DNA from 3 places in the Cupriavidus sp. FW305-27 genome. Region 2 is predicted to be linked to each of the others. Evidence: predicted binding sites of a transcription regulator. Region 2 holds the regulator's gene; each other region holds the start of a gene.
What was found. The regulator HrcA, encoded in region 2, represses chaperone genes, less so after heat shock. The targets are predictions, from matches to a motif close to TTAGCACTCNNNNNNNNNGAGTGCTAA.
Positions count from the first base shown of each region.

Region 1: the regulator HrcA is predicted to act here: its motif matches at 1,816-1,842, upstream of groES (co-chaperone GroES).
Region 3: the regulator HrcA is predicted to act here: its motif matches at 1,899-1,925, upstream of rpoH (RNA polymerase sigma factor RpoH).

Region 1 is NZ_JBYTAG010000047.1:42,878-46,152, reverse strand. It holds gene groL (chaperonin GroEL) at 1-1,384, opposite strand, end outside; gene groES (co-chaperone GroES) at 1,431-1,721, opposite strand; gene AC3WRI_RS21755 (hypothetical protein) at 2,120-2,539, shown strand; gene AC3WRI_RS21750 (MltF family protein) at 2,719-3,275, shown strand, end outside.
Region 2 is NZ_JBYTAG010000018.1:85,611-88,885, reverse strand. It holds gene AC3WRI_RS11515 (NAD kinase) at 1-701, opposite strand, end outside; gene hrcA (heat-inducible transcriptional repressor HrcA) at 804-1,838, shown strand; gene hemH (ferrochelatase) at 1,945-3,060, shown strand; gene AC3WRI_RS11500 (RNA-binding S4 domain-containing protein) at 3,057-3,275, shown strand, end outside.
Region 3 is NZ_JBYTAG010000122.1:375-3,649, reverse strand. It holds gene ybiB (DNA-binding protein YbiB) at 1-767, shown strand, start outside; gene AC3WRI_RS32535 (pirin family protein) at 787-1,662, opposite strand; gene rpoH (RNA polymerase sigma factor RpoH) at 2,003-2,929, shown strand; gene AC3WRI_RS32525 (SCO family protein) at 3,036-3,275, opposite strand, start outside.

The DNA of each region.
Region 1 (3,275 bases), on a different contig from region 2:
CTTCTTCACCGGCGTTCAGCACGATCTGGCGCAGCGGCTCTTCCATGGCGCGCAGCACGATCTTGATACCGGCGTTCTGGTCGGCGTTTTCGCCGGTCAGTGCCGAGATCGCAGCGCGGGCACGCAGCAGGGCCACACCACCGCCGGGGACGATGCCTTCTTCCACCGCAGCGCGGGTGGCGTGCAGGGCGTCTTCCACGCGGGCCTTCTTTTCCTTCATTTCGACTTCGGTGGCAGCGCCAACCTTGATCACGGCAACACCGCCGGCCAGCTTGGCCACGCGCTCTTGCAGCTTCTCACGGTCGTAGTCCGAGGTCGCTTCTTCGATCTGGGCGCGGATTTGCTTGACGCGGCCTTCGATCGCAGCTGCGTCGCCGGCGCCGTCGATGATGATGGTGTTTTCCTTGCCGATCTCGATGCGCTTGGCCTGGCCCAGGTCGTTCAGGCCAGCCTTTTCCAGCGTCAGGCCGATTTCTTCAGCGATGACGGTGCCGCCGGTCAGGATGGCGATGTCTTCCAGCATGGCCTTGCGGCGGTCGCCGAAGCCCGGAGCCTTGACGGCGGCGGTCTTCAGGATGCCACGGATGTTGTTGACCACCAGGGTCGCCAGGGCTTCGCCCTCGACGTCTTCAGCGACGATCAGCAGCGGGCGGCCGGCCTTGGCCACTTGCTCCAGCACCGGCAGCAGGTCGCGGATGTTGCTGATCTTCTTGTCGAACAGCAGCACGAACGGGTTGTCCAGCTGGACAACCTGCTTTTCCGGGTTGTTGATGAAGTACGGCGACAGGTAGCCGCGGTCGAACTGCATGCCTTCCACGACTTCCAGCTCGTCGGCCAGCGACTTGCCGTCTTCAACCGTGATCACGCCTTCCTTGCCGACCTTGTCCATGGCTTCGGCGATGCGCTCACCGATGGAGGTGTCGCTGTTGGCCGAGATCGCGCCAACCTGGGCGATTTCCTTGCTGGTGGTAGTGGGCTTGCTGACCTTCTTCAGCTCTTCCACGGCGGCGGCAACAGCCTTGTCGATGCCGCGCTTCAGGTCCATCGGGTTCATGCCGGCGGCAACGAACTTCATGCCTTCGCGCACGATCGACTGGGCCAGCACGGTAGCGGTGGTGGTACCGTCACCGGCGTTGTCGCTGGTCTTGGACGCCACTTCCTTGACCATCTGGGCGCCCATGTTCTGCAGCTTGTCCTTCAGCTCGATTTCCTTGGCCACGGACACGCCGTCCTTGGTCACGGTCGGGCCGCCGAAGCTGCGCTCCAGCACCACGTTGCGGCCCTTCGGGCCCAGGGTCACCTTGACTGCGTTGGCGAGGATGTTCACGCCTTCGACCATCTTGGCACGTGCGGCGTCGCCGAACACTACGTCTTTAGCTGCCATTCTTGAATCTCCTGAAATCTGTACGGGGTGGCGGTCAGTTGGTGAATTACTTGTTCACCACGGCCATGATGTCTTCTTCGCGCATGACCAGCAGTTCCTGGCCTTCCACCTTCACGGCCTGGCCGGCGTACTTGCCGAACAGCACGCGGTCACCGACCTTGACGTCGAGGGCGATGTTGTTGCCCTTGTCATCCTTCTTGCCAGGACCGATTGCCAGCACTTCGCCTTGATCGGGCTTCTCGGCAGCGTTGTCGGGAATCACGATACCGGACGCGGTCTTGGTTTCGTTGTCCAGACGCTTCACGATCACGCGGTCGTGCAAAGGACGCAGATTCATACGGACTCCTAGATACAAAGTGAGTTTTTGATCACAAATCGGCCGGCTACCGAGGCGACGGCCGTCAGAAATGTTCAGGTGTCGCAGGAGGCTGTTAGCACTCACCCCTGACGAGTGCTAATTATAGGGACGGGGTAGGGGCATTTCAAGACGCGGGTGTGATGCGGGTTTTCCCGAGGAGCGGTTGATGCCTTGCGCGGCATGGGCTCCCGGCCGGCAACGACCCGCCTGTAGGAATAATCCCGGCACCCATTCGGGCGTGTGCCTGACAGCGCAACGTGGTGCCGCTACCTAGACTGGGCTTGTCGCCGCGCGCCCGTCTTGGCCGGATGTACGGCGTACGCCGCGCCGAGCGCTTCCGTTGCCGGCGCCTCCGACAGCGACTCTGGAGGTATTCCATGGATACGAAACAGCCTGCTCGCCTTACCCGAATCGCCAGCGTGATTGCCGCAGGCCTGGCTGGCCTCAGCTGCGCTGCGGCCATTGCCCAGACAACCGCCACCCCCGCTACCCCGGCCACGCCGGCAACCCCTGCTGCCCAGGGCATGCCCGCGACCCCGGCGATGCCGGCAACCTCTGCCACGCCGGCAGGCGCCCAGGGCGTGCCGCCCGGCATGACCCAGATCGAACCGCCGAAGGACCCGCTGGTGGAACGCCGCGAGGCGCGCCAGAAGGCCGCCGCCGAGTACAAGGCCAAGAAGAAGGCGGCCAAGGGTGAGTACAAGGAAGAAGTCGGCGCTGCCAAGCAGGAGCGCAAGGTAGAGAACAAGGCAGCGGATGCAACGGCCAAGCAGGAATTGGCCGCACCAAAGCAATAGCGCCAGCCTTTGCACCACGGGTGGCCGGGATCAGCCGGCCACCTTCTTCTTGCCAGACATACCCCTCCCGTTTGCCCTTCGGCAGCATCCGGACCCTGGCGGCTTGCAAGAGGCAGGATCGCGCCTAGACTCGATACGAGCGAGTCGTGCGCCTTTCTGCCCGGCTTGCCATCTGCGCCATGTCCGCTGCCCACCCACGCCACTGGTTCGCAGGCCTTCTCCTGTCCGGCCTGGTGGGCGCACTCAGCCTGTGCAGCACGTTTGCCGTAGCGCAGCAGAAGCCGGCGCCGGCGTCCGCGCCCGTTGCGGCCCCCGCGGCGAAAGCCGCAACCGGCAAGGCAGATGTCGCCAGGCCGCGCGGCCTCAACCTGGCCAACAAGCCGCGCATGGGCGACTTCGATGTGATGGTCACCAGTCGCGTCATCCGCGTGCTGGTGCCTTACAGCCGCACCCTCTACTTCAGCGACAAAGGCCACGAGCGCGGAATTACCGCAGAACTGGTGCGGGAATTCGAGCGCTACCTGAACAAGACCTACGCCAGTCGACTGGGCAAGCGCCCGCTCACCATCATCATCATCCCCACCACGCGCGACCGGCTGCTGCCCGACCTGGCGGCGGGCCTGGGCGATATCGCCGCCGGCAACCTGACCGAGACCGAGGCCCGGCTGAAGATGGTCGACTTTGCCGCGCCGCGCGACCGCAAGCCGGTGCGCGAGCTGATCGTGACCGGCCCCAA
Region 2 (3,275 bases):
TGCGGCAGCACGATCGGGCGGTTGGACAGCGCGTGCGGGGCAATCGGCACCAGCACCACGCCCGACAGCGTCGGATGCAGGATCGGGCCGCCGGCGGACAGCGCGTAGGCGGTGGAGCCGGTGGTGGTCGACACGATCAGGCCGTCCGAGCGCTGGTTGTACATGAAGTGGCCGTCCACCGACACCGCCAGCTCGACCATGCCGGAGATGCCCGAGCGGTTCACCACCACGTCGTTCAGGGCCAGCGCGGAGAAGATGTTCATGTCGTCGCGCACCACGCGCGATTCCAGCAGCAGGCGGGTCTCGGCCTCATAGCGGCCGTCGAGCATGTCGGGCAGCACGGTGTGCGCGTCTTCCAGCGCGATGTCGGTCATGAAGCCCAGCCGCCCGTGGTTGACGCCGATCAATGGCACGTCATAGCCGGCGAGCTGGCGGGCGATGCCCAGCAGCGTGCCGTCGCCGCCCAGCACCACGGCCACGTCGGCCTGCCGGCCGATCTCCTCGGCGGACAGGGCAGGGTAGGCGGTCAGCCCGGTGGCGAGCGAGGTTTCGCGCTCGAACACCACGTCCTGCCCGTTGCGCAGGATATAAGAGGCGATCTCCTCCAGCGGCCCTTCGATGCCGGCAGTGGAGTACCGGCCCACCAGGGCGACGGTCTTGAACGAAGTGCGCACGGCGCTGGCTTTCGGGGGGGCGGACATGCGTGGATTAGACCATACCGCCATGACGCTTGTCAGCAGGCGCCAGCGAGCGGGCCAGGCCGGCCGCCAGAAGGTCCAAAACTTGCGTAAAATCGGGGCATCATGGATGAACGCTCCAAAACGCTGCTCAAGACCCTGATCGAGCGCTATATTGCCGAAGGGCAGCCGGTCGGTTCCCGCACCTTGTCGAAATACTCGGGGCTGGACCTGTCGCCTGCGACGATTCGCAATGTGATGTCCGATCTGGAGGAAATGGGCTTTATTGCCAGTCCGCACACCTCGGCCGGCCGTATCCCGACCCCGCGCGGCTACCGGCTGTTCGTCGATTCGATGCTGACGGCCAAGCCGCTGGAGCGCAACGCCGACCTGGCCGAGCTGACCGGCCAGATCCAGGACCAGCTCGGCGGCCAGCAGCTGGGGCCGCAGCGCATGATCACGGCGGCGGCGCGCACGCTGTCCAACCTGTCGCACTTTGCCGGCGTGGTGATGACGCCGCGCCGCGCGCAGGCGTTCCGGCAGATCGAATTCATGCGGCTGTCGGACAAGCGCATCCTGCTGATCATCGTCAGCCCCGAGGGCGACGTGCAGAACCGCATCATCCAGACCGAGCTGTCGTACACGCCGGCCCAGCTGATCGAGGCGGCCAACTTCTTCAACTCGCACTATGCCGGCATGAGCTTCGACGCGGTGCGCGGCCACCTGCGGGTGGAACTGCAGGACCTGCGCCGCGACATGTCGCAGCTGATGCAGGCCGCGGTCGAGGCCGGCAGCGTCGCCGAGGACGAGGACGACGACCACGTCTTCATCAGTGGCGAGCGCAAGCTGCTGGAAGTGGAAGACCTGGCCTCCAGCATGGACAAGCTGCGGCGCCTGTTCGACGTGTTCGAGCACAAGACCAGCCTGCTGCAGCTGCTGGACGTGTCCAGCCATGCGCAGGGTGTGCAGATCTTTATCGGCGGCGAAAGCCGGCTGGTGCCGATCGAAGACATGGCGGTCATCACCGCCCCGTACGAGGTCGACGGCCAGATCGTCGGCACGCTCGGCGTGATCGGCCCCACGCGCATGGCGTATGAGCGCGTGATCCCCATCGTCGACATCACCGCGCGCCTGCTGTCCAGCGCCCTGAGCCAGAACTAGTGCAAAGACTGGCTGGTCTGACAAGCGGCCCCATTCCTGCCGAGCGCGGCAATCGCCGGTGCGCCGCACCGGCGCCATCCCGGCACCGTGTCAACCCGGAAGCGACATGACGTTTTCTCCCGAACCGGCCTACCAGCACGGCCACGCGCCGCGCACGGCGATCCTGCTGGTCAACCTGGGCACCCCGGACGCTCCCACGCCCAAGGCGGTGGGGCGCTACCTGAAGGAGTTCCTGTCCGACCCGCGCGTGGTCGAGATCCCGCGCGCGGCCTGGCTGCCGCTGCTGCATGGGGTGATCCTGCCGCTGCGTTCGCGCGCCTCGGCGCTGAAATACGAATCGATCTGGCTGCGCGAGGCCCATATGACGGGCTCGCCGCTGCTGGTCTACAGCGAGCGCCAGGCCCATGCGCTGCAGCGGCTGATGAACCAGCACGGCCATGAGGTGACGGTCGCGTGCGCAATGCGCTACGGCAACCCGTCGATCGCCTCGGTGCTGGAGGCGCTGCGCCGGCAGGGCTGCGAGCAGGTGCTGGTGCTGCCGATGTATCCGCAATACTCCGGCACCACCACGGCCACGGCCTTCGACGAGGTGTTCCGGGTGCTGGGCCAGTGGCGCAACCAGCCCGAGCTGCGGCTGGTCAAGCATTTCCATGACCATCCGGCCTATATCTCGGCGCTGCACCAGCAGGTCGGCGCCTACTGGGCGCGCCACGGCATGCCGGACTTTGCCCGCGGCGACAAGCTGATCCTGTCGTTCCACGGTGTGCCGCGGCGTACGCTGGAGCTGGGTGACCCCTATCACTGCGAATGCCTGAAGACCGGCCGGCTGCTGGGCGAGGCGCTGGGCCTGCAGCCGGGCCAGTACCAGGTGACGTTCCAGTCTCGTTTCGGCAAGGCGGAATGGCTGCAGCCGTACACCGCGCCGACGCTGGCCGAGCTGGGCAAGGTCGGCGCGGGCCGGGTCGATGTCTTCTGTCCCGGCTTTCCGGCCGACTGCATCGAGACCCTGGAGGAAATCGCCATGGAAGGGCAGACCGAGTTCAAGGTCGCGGGCGGCAAGGATTTCCACTTCATCCCGTGCCTGAATGACGCCGATCCGTGGGTCGCGGCCATGGCCGAGATCGCGCTGCAGCACCTGCAGGGCTGGCCGCTGGCCACGCCGCATCCGCATGAACTGGAAGCACGGCGCACGCGCGCCCAGACCCGGGGAGCGGCGGCATGAATGTCGACTTTGAGCCGGATGCGCGCCAGCGCATCGACAAATGGCTGTGGTGCGCGCGCTTCTTCAAGACGCGCTCGCTCGCGGCCGAAGCGGTGGAGCGCAGCAAGGTGACCGTCAACGGCCAGCCATGCAAGAACTCACGCGAGGTGAAGCCCGGCGACATGGTGGTGCTGGAAGCGCACCAGCAGCGCTGGGAACTGGTGGTGAAAGGCATT
Region 3 (3,275 bases), on a different contig from region 2:
ACTGCCAGCCGCTGCCGGCGCCGCCTGACCGGCAGGTGGTGGTGATCCCCAGCTACAACGGTGCGCGCAAGCAACCCAACCTGGTGCCGCTGCTGGCGCTGCTGCTGGCGCGCGAAGATGTCCCCGTGCTGGTGCACGGCACGCGCCTGTTCAATGGCCGCGTGACCAGCATGGCGCTGTTCGAGGCGCTGGGCGTGCCCTTGTGCGCGACTACCGGCGACGCCTCGGCACGGCTGCGCGAGAGCAGCGACCTCGGGCCGCTGGCGGTGCTGCCGGTGGATGTGCTGTCGCCCGGGCTGTCGCAGCTGCTGGAGCGGCGCACCGTGATCGGCCTGCGCAATTCGGCGCATACGGTGGCCAAGATGCTGCAGCCGGTGGGCGAGCATTCGCCCGCGGAAGGGTTGCGCCTGTACAGCTACACCCACCCCGAATACCGCGAGACGCTGACCGACTACTTCTCGCATGAACCCGCCAACGTGCTGCTGGCACGCGGCACCGAGGGCGAAGTGGTGGCCGATGCGCGCCGCACCAGCCGCATCGACTGGCTGCACGAGGGGCACCAGCAGACGCTGGTCGATCCGGCTGTTGGTTCGCTGGCCGAAGTGCCTGAACTGCCGCCCGGCAGCGACGCCGGCCAGACCGTGGCCTGGATCCGGCGCGTGCTGGACGGCGCGGCGCCGGTGCCGGCACCGATCGCGATCCAGGTCGAGGCCATCCGCGAATGCCTGCGGCAAGGCACTCGCGTGACCTGGGCCAGCCCGGTCTGAGCCAGCCCCGGGACCGCTGTCAGGGCTTGCGCGGGGGCAGCGGGATGCGCTCGGTCTCGCCCGGCACGTGCGGGAACTGATCGTCCTCCCAGCGCTGGGCGGCGGCCTCGATCGCCACCTTGCTGCTGGCAACGAAATTCCAGTAGATGAAGCGGTGCCCGTCGGTCGGGTCGCCGCCCAGCAGCATTACGCGCGACGGCGTCGTGGCCGTCAGCGTTGCGGGCTGGCCCGGCGTGAGCACCACCATATGCTCGGCCGGCAGCGGCTCGCCGTCGAGCGCCACCGCCCCGTCCACCGGATAGATGCCCCGCTCGGCATGATCGGCCGGGATCTCCACGCTCGCGCCCGCATCCAGCTCGATCGCCACGTACAGGGTGCGGCTGAAGACCTTGACCGGAGAGACCTGGCCAAAGGCATCGCCCGCAATCACCACCATGCGCACACCCGGCCGCTCGATCCGTGGCAGCGTGGCGGCGGGATGGTGGAAAAATGACGGCTCGGCACCCTCATGCTCCTGCGGCAGTGCCACCCAGGTCTGGATGCCGTGCAGGCGGGCCCCGGCGGGGCGCACATGCTCGGGCGAGCGCTCCGAGTGCACGATGCCGTGCCCGGCGGTCATCCAGTTGACATCGCCCGGGCGGATCGCCTGGTCGCTGCCCAGGCTGTCTCGGTGGATGATCTCGCCCTCGAACAGATAAGTGACCGTGGCCAGTCCGATATGTGGATGCGGGCGCACGTCGGCTCCGCCGCCCGGCGGCAGTTGCACCGGCCCCATATGGTCGAAGAAGATAAACGGACCAACGGTCTGGGTGGCGGCGGCGGGCAACAGCCGGCGCACGGTAAAATCGCCCAGGTCGCGCACATGCGGCTTGAGCAAGTGTTCGATAGCAGACATAACTCCTCCGGTGGAATGAGAGAGGCTTGCAAGGATGCCAGCGCGCCGCAGCTTGGTCGAGTGTAGCCGCTGCTGCAACAAATCATTGCAGCAGCGGGCAGAACCCCCGTGCCCGGCACCGCTCTAACATCCAGTGCGCCGAACCGTGGGTATCGTTCCCGCCGCTCGAATTGATAGGTAGCTATGCCAGCAGCAAGAGCAATCGAGAGGAACTATCACGACCATCGGGGCTCCAATTAGCACTCACCCGGCCTGAGTGCTAATATGTGTTGCAGTGCCACCGCCCCAACAGGCGCGGCACCCCGGCAACCGAACCGCCGGATGCGAAAGGAGCCATTGAGTGAACGCAGTCTTGTCTGCCGACCAAACCCTGAATAACCGTCTGCCGACGGCACCCCGGAGCACGGGCAGCTTCGCGCTGACCTTCCCGGCCACCGTTGGCAACCTCGACAGCTATATCCAGGCTGTCCACCGGATTCCGCTGTTGACCGCGGAGGAAGAGCAGCGCCTGGCGCGCGAGCTCCGCGACCACGATTCCGTTGACGCTGCCCGCCAGATGGTGATGTCCCACCTGCGCCTGGTGGTGTCGATCGCCCGCCAGTACCTGGGCTACGGCCTGCCCCACGCCGACCTGATCCAGGAAGGCAATATCGGCCTGATGAAGGCGGTCAAGCGCTTCGACCCCGACCAGGGCGTGCGCCTGGTGTCGTACGCGATGCACTGGATCAAGGCCGAGATCCACGAATACGTGCTGAAGAACTGGCGCATGGTCAAGGTGGCCACCACCAAGGCCCAGCGCAAGCTGTTCTTCAACCTGCGCAGCCACAAGCAGGGCGCGCACACGTTCACGCCGGAGCAGGTCGAGGCCGTGGCGCGCGAGCTGAACGTCAAGCCCGAAGAAGTGATGGAGATGGAAACCCGCCTGTCGGGCGGCGACTTGGCGCTGGAAGGCCAGATCGACGACGGCGAAGAGGAATTCGCCCCCATCGCCTACCTGGCGGACAACCACAACGAGCCCACCCGCGTGCTGGAAGCCAAGCGCCACGACCGCATGCAGGTCGAGGGCCTGGAAGAAGCGCTGGGCAAGCTGGACGAACGCAGCCGCCGCATCATCGAGGCACGCTGGCTGCACGTCGAAGACGATGGCTCGGGCGGCTCCACGCTGCATGAGCTGGCTGACGAGTTCGGCGTCTCGGCCGAGCGCATCCGCCAGATCGAGGCCGCGGCCATGAAGAAGATGAAGGGGGCGCTGCAGGCGTTCGCCTGATCCGCACCCCCAGCCATGCAAAAGGCCGGTCCACTGGACCGGCCTTTTTGTTGCCCGCGAGAGGGTGAGTGCGACCTTATGCCGCACCCCTTCCCACCCTTTCACGTCACGACAGCAGCTGTTTCAGGTCGTGCGCGATCGGATCCGGACCCTGGCCGTGGCGGATGAACAGCCGCAGCTTGCCGTCCGGGTCGAACACATAGCTGCCCGCGGAGTGGTCCACCGTGTAGTTGTTCGGGGAGCTGCCCGGCACCTTGGCGTAGAACACCTTGAAGTCCTTGGTCAACTTCTGCAGTGCGGCTTCGTCGGCCGGGCGCAGCCCCAGGAAGCGCGCATCGAAGGCCGG